2 regions of the Vibrio aquimaris genome follow, and region 1 is predicted to be linked to the other one. Evidence: riboswitches for the same ligand, from Rfam matches in the RefSeq annotation. Region 1 holds a riboswitch; the other holds the start of a gene.
The links. Region 1 has a riboswitch for lysine ahead of lysC (lysine-sensitive aspartokinase 3). Riboswitches for the same ligand answer to the same signal wherever they lie in the genome.
Positions count from the first base shown of each region.

Region 2: it holds a riboswitch for lysine, as region 1 does, so the genes downstream of both, FIV01_RS06040 (Na+/H+ antiporter NhaC family protein) here and lysC (lysine-sensitive aspartokinase 3) in region 1, are expected to answer to the same signal.

Region 1 is NZ_CP045350.1:350,688-355,123, forward strand. Features, by position in the region: gene pmbA (metalloprotease PmbA) at 1-329, shown strand, start outside; gene lysC (lysine-sensitive aspartokinase 3) at 400-1,749, opposite strand; lysine riboswitch at 1,837-2,014, opposite strand; gene FIV01_RS01700 (pyridoxal-phosphate-dependent aminotransferase family protein) at 2,222-3,343, shown strand; gene FIV01_RS01705 (PglL family O-oligosaccharyltransferase) at 3,386-4,436, opposite strand, start outside.
Region 2 is NZ_CP045350.1:1,294,108-1,298,543, reverse strand. Features, by position in the region: gene hisG (ATP phosphoribosyltransferase) at 1-377, opposite strand, end outside; His leader region at 418-549, opposite strand; gene FIV01_RS06040 (Na+/H+ antiporter NhaC family protein) at 716-2,317, opposite strand; lysine riboswitch at 2,433-2,614, opposite strand; gene FIV01_RS06035 (H-NS family histone-like protein) at 3,222-3,629, shown strand; gene FIV01_RS06030 (inosine/guanosine kinase) at 3,717-4,436, opposite strand, start outside.

The DNA.
Region 1 (4,436 bases):
CAGGCCATGCTGGTGGTATTCATAACTGGTACGTGCAATCAACGGGACAAAACTTTGAGCAAATGCTTAAAGAGTTAGGTACAGGCTTTCTGGTTACTGAAGTGATGGGGCAAGGTGTCAACATAGTCACTGGAGATTATTCTCGAGGGGCGGCAGGCTTTTGGGTAGAAAATGGTAAGATACAATATCCAGTTTCTGAAGTGACAATTGCCGGCAATCTTAGCACTATGTTTGAGAAAATCGCAGCAGTTGGCAGCGATATCGAAACACGTTCTCAAATTCAGACAGGTTCTGTTTTGCTAGAAAGTATGAAAGTGGCAGGAGACTGATAGTCTATCGGAACTATTATCCAGTGATAAAAAGGGTTGAATGTTCAACCCTTTTTTATTTTAAGTGAATTTATTCGAACAACTGATTATGCAGCCTTTGAATGGCGAGCTTAGAATCGGCTTCATTGACCAAAAAGCACAGGTTATGTGGACTGGCTCCGTAACAAATCATTCTGAGATTAAAGTCTTCAAGCGTGCCAAAAACGTGTTTTGCATAGCCCTTACTTTCACTCATTTTGTTGCCAATTAACGCCACCAGACACAAGTTATGTTCTACTTCGACACTGCATAATTCTTCAAGTTCTGCGCGTGCTTCTTGTGGCAGTTGAGGCGCACCACCTGTGGTATCAGTTTGATCTAAAGTGAGACTGACACTGATTTCTGATGTGGTAATCAAATCGACCGAAATCTTGTGTTTGGCCAAAATTTCAAACACTTTAGCTAAAAAACCATAGGCGTGAAACATGCGTGCGCTGCGTAGCGTAACCATAGTTTGATTACAGCGCAGAGCCAGTGCTCGAAATAAAGGCGAATCCTCTACTTGGTGGCGAATCCAAGTTCCACCTAGCTCTGGCTGCTTAGATGATCCTACAAATACGGGGATTTCATGACGAAGTGCAGGCACTAACGTCGAAGGATGGAGGATTTTAGCGCCAAAGTTGGCCATTTCCGACGCTTCGCTAAAACTTATCTCCGCGATAGGTGTTGCCTTAGGTGCAATGCGAGGATCAGTGGTATAAATGCCAGGAACATCTGTCCAGATCTCAAGACCTTTAGCTTCCACAGCTTCTGCTATCAGCGCAGCGCTGTAGTCACTACCACCTCGGCCCAATGTGGTCGTATTACCTTGCTCATCTGAGCCAATAAATCCTTGTGTAATAACGATGTGCTCTTGGCACAAAGGAACCAATCTTGACTGAGCAAGGCTGAAGATAGTGTCGAGCTCTGGTTCGGCTTTACCAAAGGTGCTGTTTGTTCGTAGCACCTCGCGAATATCAAATCGATGAGCATTAATACCACGTTCTTGCATGAGTTTTGTGAGAAGATGAGTAGACATTAACTCACCGCAAGCAACGAGATGATCGGTTAGCTTTTTACTGGGTTGAATAGAGGCGGCTTCAGCCAAACTAGTGACAGTATCAAGGATTTCATAGATGTCACTGGCGGTTTTGGTGGCATCGCTTAGCTGACTAAGTACGTTTTCGTGGATAGTGGCAAGTTGAGTGAGAAGCTGGCTTCGATGATCATTGTCTGATACGCCATTGGCCAATTCAACCAATAGGTTGGTAACCCCAGAACAAGCACTAATCACAACCAGTCTTGTATTTGGTCTTTGCTCGACAATCGCCGCGCATCGACTCATGGCCTCAAAATTAGCGACACTGGTTCCACCAAACTTAGCAACATTAAAATTGCTCACAGTATTTCTCCCAAAACTTCCTGAAAATGAATAGTAATCCTTTGCTTGAAGAGAGAATGAGCCAGTCGAGGAGCTTATTATTAGGGCGACCTCAGAAGCTCTTCACCAGACTGAGCTGGTGACAGTTGATGGGACTCAACCCAAGTCAACCGGCAGATCAAATCCACAATCTTGATCTACCTCGGCACTACTCCCCCTCAGTGTTGTGTATTGGAGTTGTGGCCCCACAAAACACCTACCTGGGTAGTGCTCCTCTTCTGCAAAATGCATAAATACAGTGATAATAACCACCGTACCTCTTGCATTGAACGTGTTTATGAGCAGTTTGTCAACGGAAACTTTAGTTGGATAATCTATAAACTTGTGACAAAGATTTCTATTTCAGATGGCTAGTCAAATTGCTGCACTGATCAATATGTTTTATCGTGGGCAATTACACTTTGTGACATGCACAGCTTCTAAGGAGCATAAGATGACTATTCAGAGCTTTATTCCTCCCAAGCGTATTCTCATGGGACCAGGGCCTTCAGATATTTCACCGCAAGTATTGCAAGCATTAAGTCGCCCCACCGTCGGCCATCTAGACCCGCTTTTTATTAACATGATGGATGAATTGAAACAGCTTCTTAAATACGCTTTTCAAACCGACAATGAGTTTACGATAGCGGTCTCCGCGCCCGGAAGCGCAGGCATGGAAGCATGTTTTGTTAATCTGGTTGAACCAGGCGATAAAGTGATAGTGTGCCGCAATGGTGTATTTGGAGACCGAATGCGCGAAAATGTTATTCGCGCAGGAGGAAGCGCCGTTATAGTCGATGACAACTGGGGCGAGGCCGTCTCTATAGATAAAGTGGAGAGCGCTCTTAAAGCACATCCTGATACTAAGATACTGGCTTTTGTTCATGCCGAAACGTCGACAGGTGCGCAGAGTGATGCGAAGGTTCTGGGTAAATTAGCAAAACAATATGGTGTCTTGACTATTGTTGATACTGTTACATCACTGGCTGGTATACCTCTAAAAGTTGATGAATGGCAGCTAGATGCTGTGTATTCGGGAAGTCAGAAATGTTTATCTTGTGTGCCCGGGTTATCTCCGGTTACTTTCTCACCGCTTGCTATTGAGAAGATTCAATCGAGGCGCACTCCGGTACAAAGTTGGTTTTTAGACCAAAGTTTGGTGCTGGGGTATTGGAGTGGTAATGATAAGCGTAGCTACCATCATACCGCTCCAGTAAACAGTCTGTACGCTCTGCATGAGTCTTTAGTTATGCTAAAGAATGAAGGGCTCGAAAACACATGGAAACGCCATCAAGAGATGCACAATAAACTTAAGAATGGCCTTGATAAATTAGGTTTTGAGTTTGTTGTTGAGCCAGAAATACGCTTACCGCAGTTAAATACCATTTTGGTACCTCAAGGTATAGATGATGCTAGAGTCCGAGGTCAGCTGTTAAACCAGTACAACCTTGAAATAGGTGCTGGGTTAGGGGACTTAGCTGGTAAGGCATGGAGAATAGGACTTATGGGCTATGGTGCGAGAAATGAAAATGTGTCGCTGTGTTTAAGGGCGTTAGAAGAAGTCATGGTTTTATAAATGGTAATACTTCTATAGGGCGGTCTATTCGACCGCCAGTACTTAATCAGATAGTTGATTTATGTCTGGTTTGAGCGCATCAATGTTCGGGGCAATATACTGAACGTTAGAGAAATCACGTTTAGGGAATAGATACTGCGCTTCGCTGCGTACTTGCTCTGCTCTAACCGTGTCTCCTAACCCTTGATAGGCAATAATCAGGTTGTTATACAACGCGGGCCTTGGCTTGTTTCTGATGGTTTTCAATGACCAATCTATATAAGGCTGGATATAGTTAGCTTCTTGTTGAAGCAGACCTATATTGAGGTAAGTGCTGTAAATATCCCAATTGTACCTGTCTTTCCATAGGATAGGGTTTGTGACCTTCTCAAGAAGCTTTGGATCTTTGACAGTCGAAGTTTCAAACTTAGTCAGTATGTAGTTAGTATGTAAAGTGGTGAGCATATAGAAACTGACAATAACAGGGATGACTAAACTCATCACTCTAAGAGACGTTCTTGTGATAAAAGTAATTGAAGTACTTCGGTATGAACGTGCACGTTGATCAACCCAAAAAAGTAAAATGATAAATGTTATCCAATGGATTGCCGAATGGTAGAAAGGGTATTCGAGTTGACTATGCAACACGATAGGAACAAACAAAGCAAACATTGCAAGCCGAGTTCCTTTCTTGGCATTGTAGATCCTTAATAACACGATTATGGCTGCAATAATGATAGCTAAAACGGGTAATAGTCCACCTTCAACGCCCCAAAAAAGCAATTCATTATGAGGATGATCTAACGAAGGAAAGCCAGGATCGTAATTGGCATTCAACTGATGCTGGCGAGCAGTATAAGTGATATATTCTGGTTCAAATCGTCCGTAACCATAGCCGGTAAAGGGCTTTTCAATCAACATATCTAATGATTGTGGGAAAAACAGAGATCTAGCTTTATCGCTTACCCGAGCTTTCTCTGCCATAAGTTCCATATCACCTATTAATGCGGTGATACTACTACCAATAATGAGCCCTATTAAAATTGAAACAATCCAGCCCCAGAATCGTTTCGGAGTTGCGAACTTATAGAGATAGGGCAATAGCAATAACACA
Region 2 (4,436 bases), 940 kb from region 1:
ATACGCTTACCTGCCAGATCGTGAGGGCCGCTGTATTCTTCATCTTTATCGATTGCGATAGAGAGGCGGCAACCACCAAAATCTAGTCGGCGAAGTGGGATAAATTCACATGGTTCGCCAAGTGCTCGTCGATCTAAACGAACCTCCTCTAGTTCATTCTCGCCAATAAAGCCAAGGTCTACGACACCATCCATAATTAAGCCGGGGATGTCATCATCACGAACAAGCAAAAGGTCGATTGGCATATTCAAAGAGTGGACAACCAGACGCTCTCCCATGATATTGAACTTAACACCGCACTTTTTAAGTAGCTCTTGGCATTCTCTGCTCAAACGACCTTTTTTCTGAATCGCTATTCTCAAACGTTGTGTTGTCATTACTTGTTTCCCTGTACTAATCAAATCTTAAATCGTAAAAATCAAAAAACCCTCGGGAGTTATCTCCCGAGGGTTGAAATCTTGTATTAGCGATTTATTCCTCCGGGAGCTTCTTGCCTCCCGGGTATGCGCACATCTCCCGAAAGACTAGTCTGGGTGATGATGGTGATGAATGTTCATTATAAAATTACGCATACTTATATATTGTTCAGTTGGCTTGCTTAACAACCACCCTACCCAAGGATGATTTATTTTTCAACTAAAAATTAAAGATTTTTTGAATTTGTCTTATACAAATAAAAAGGGAGCATTTGCTCCCTTAAAAACTTTAAGTTCAATTATGCGTCTGGGCAACTCGCCATCTTAGTTTTAGACAAAGAAGAGAGCAAAACACACACAGCAATAAAAGTCACAAAAGACGCTAAAAATGAAATGCTAATCGATGCTGTCATTCCAAGCGAAATGAAACCAACGCATGATACAGCAGCGACTGAAAGCGCATATGGCAACTGTGTAGACACATGATCGATGTGATCACAACGCGCACCTGTTGATGACAATATCGTGGTATCAGATATCGGAGAGCAGTGATCACCAAAAACTGAACCAGCAAGCACAGCACTGAGCATAGGTAGCATTAAACCAATTTCTGTCGCAGCGGCCATATCACCAGCAATAGGTAACATGATACCAAAAGTGCCCCATGATGTTCCGGTTGAAAACGCCATAAGACCTGCGAGAAGGAAAAGAATAACAGGAAGCCAATGGACACCAATATTACCTTGTGCGAGAGTCGACAAATATTTACCGGTATTCATATCACCGATAATAGAGCCGATTGTCCAAGCGAATATTAGGATTAGGATCGCACCAAACATAGACTTAGCGCCGATCCAAAGCGTACGAGAAATCTCACCTACGGCTATACCTTGCTTTATAACCGTGATTAATGCCAAAGCGAGTCCGACAAGACCACCATAAACCAGTGATGTTCCAACATCAGTATTTTCAAATGCACCAAGTAAAGTAAAAGGCTTACTATCAGCACTTAAAGACTGTCCTCCTGTGTAGAGCATAGATGCAACGGTCGCAGCGATAAGAAAAACAATAGGTAGAACTAGATCAGATACTTTACCTTTATCGCTTTGAGTAATATCGAGTTCTTCGTTTATATCATGAGCTTGTTGAGTGTCTTCTGCTTCTTGTTGCCCGAAACCATGGCCTTGAGATGCCGCTATCTCGTGTTTGCGCATTTTTCCGACATCAAGTCCAAACCAAGCAACGGCGAACACCATCAACAGAGCAAATACCGCATAAAAATTCATTGGTATCAAACGGACATATGCGCCTAAGGCGGAATATTCGGTAATCCCGTGTGAGACCAAGATACCACCTATAATCGTGATAATGTAAGCGCCCCAGCTTGATGCAGGCATAATCACACACATCGGAGCCGCGGTAGAGTCAAGAATATAAGCTAATTTTGCTCGAGAAACGTAAAATCTATCTGTAACAGGCCGAGAAATAGCTCCCACCGCGAGGCTATTAAAGTAGTCATCAACAAAAATAAATACGCCTAAGAAAGCAGCTAATAGTTTTGAACCGCGTTTACTTTTGACTCTGGACTGAGCCCATTCGGCAAAAGCTAGGGTACCACCAGATAAAGTCAGCAGCGCTGTCATCATACCCAGTAAGACTAAGAAGGCTAAAATACTCATATTCCAAGTATTTATACCGCCATCCTCAACGAATACGCTAGAAACTGTCGAGCCAACGTATGCTACTGTATTGCCGAGTGAATAGTCATTTAGAAGCGCTGCTCCTAAGATAATACCCACACCCAAAGATAAAAGGACGCGTCGAGTAATAATTGCCAAGCTAAGAGCCACTAGTGGTGGCAACAGCGATATCGGCGATGATGCAAAATCAATTAAATTCATGATCTTCAAAAACCAGTAATTAATGGTTAGAGATCTACTGCAGACTGATTGAAGGATTAATTCCAGAACAATAAGTGGCGGACGAAGCAAAAGATATTAGTTTACCTATCTTTAGCCCTACAGTAGCGCTCCATAGTGTTAAAAGTAATAGACTATGGCAGTGTTACCCCTTTCGGGTGCAACCCCAGCAAGCTCCTTTGATATGGAAACCTACTTCGGCAAAACAACCTTTCACACTTGTTCATTGGCATCACCCCAACAAGCCCTACTTATTCGCCCTGCTCCTCTACCGCGATGATTGGGATTTGAAACTAAAATTAGCAAAAAACCACGACAATTTAACAAAACTATCACAATGCATCGCTTCAGGTGCTCATTATTGTACTTATCTAGGCCTTGATTTCAATAGACTCAGCGAAATAACAAGTGTATTCAATATCAAGTTGTTAGTAAGTTTATAATAGTTCAAACATATTATTAATAGCTGCTATAATAATGAATTGATTCATGTTATTAGAAAAACATCTTTGTTAATTATGCAATTAGTCTCTATTTCATATTTTTTCAGGCAAAAATATGAAGAATAGGGTGTAAAAAAGTAATTTATTGAAAATTTTTAGTGCAGTGATAACGATCATCAAACTGGGTAGCACTAAATAACGTGTTTGTATAAATAAATATCACTCTATTATGAAACTTATTGGCAATAAGTATTGTCATAATCACAAAAGCTTCGATATTTTATGTAACAAATTTTAATCAGTTAATAAGAAAGGTCTCATTATTCTAATGTTAAGACATTAAATAATAACTTTTTATAAGAATTTAACTATAAAATATTGTATTGCAGATAATACGGGTTTAATATTTATTCCATCGACTCCTTAATTAAGTGAGAAACTATATGTCGGAACTAACAAAAACTTTATTAAACATTCGTAGCCTACGTGCATTTGCTCGTGAGCTAACACTGGAACAACTAGAAGAAGCCCTAGACAAACTATCAACTGTTGTCTCAGAGCGCAAAGAAGCAGAGGAAGCCGAGTTAGCGGAAAAAGCTGCACAGGAAGCTAAGCTAGCGGATATTGCTGAACAAATTAAACAGTTAGGGCTAGATAAAAACATGGTTATATCTGCATTGGCTGGAGAGTCTGCAGGTAAACAGAAATCTAAACGTGCACCGCGTCCTGCTAAATACAAGTATGTAGACAGTAACGGTGAGAAGAAAACTTGGACTGGCCAAGGTCGTACTCCTTCTGCAATCCAGGAAAAATTAGATGCTGGCAAATCTCTGGATGATTTCCTAATCTAGTCACATATATAAATTAACTTTAAATATGTAATTATATAATATAAAAAAGCCTCATTTTCATGAGGCTTTTTTATTGCCATCAATAGGTTAGCGTTCCCAGTACGCTTCTTCTAAACTGTCTTCTCTCTCGGGTAACCCTCTCGATAAACGCGGAGAATGTTGTACTAGCACTTCATAACTAGCGCGATTAGAATATTTGCAAACCTGTGAAAATGACGAATAAGTCAAAAATGTATGAGCATGCTTACTAGAATTAGGCACATTTTCTCTATGGTGTTTATTTGCTGCCATATCATGTAATAAAGCAGAGAGTGCGGCATCTCCTGCACCATTTGTATTCTTAATTTTTTCTGGTCCACCCATATAAGGCGATATATGAGAATAAACCTTAATTGGGTTTTCACATGCGGCTTTTTCTGCTGGTCGACTAAATTCATAACGATTAAATTCAGCAATACTTCCAGGGAGCAGAGGAAGAGAAGTCTGACGTTTAGCAGCGTCTTCTGTATAACCAGCCATAAATAACCCGACTGGTCCTGCCGTGCATAATACCAAATCGACCCATTCCAATGCTTTGTCTGAAGCAACAAGTGGATCAGACTCACCCGTCAAAGCTTCAGCTTCATCTTCATTCATGGCCACTACGCTTACATGATCTCGTAGAAACGCTTGCCAAAATATAGGGTCATTTTGGATAACATATTTTGTCCCCAAAGTTAACACAACCGGAACGCTATACTTTTTCGCATACTCAATAGCTTGCATTGTTGCATTTGGCATAGGATCACCATCTTTGCAACGAACTAA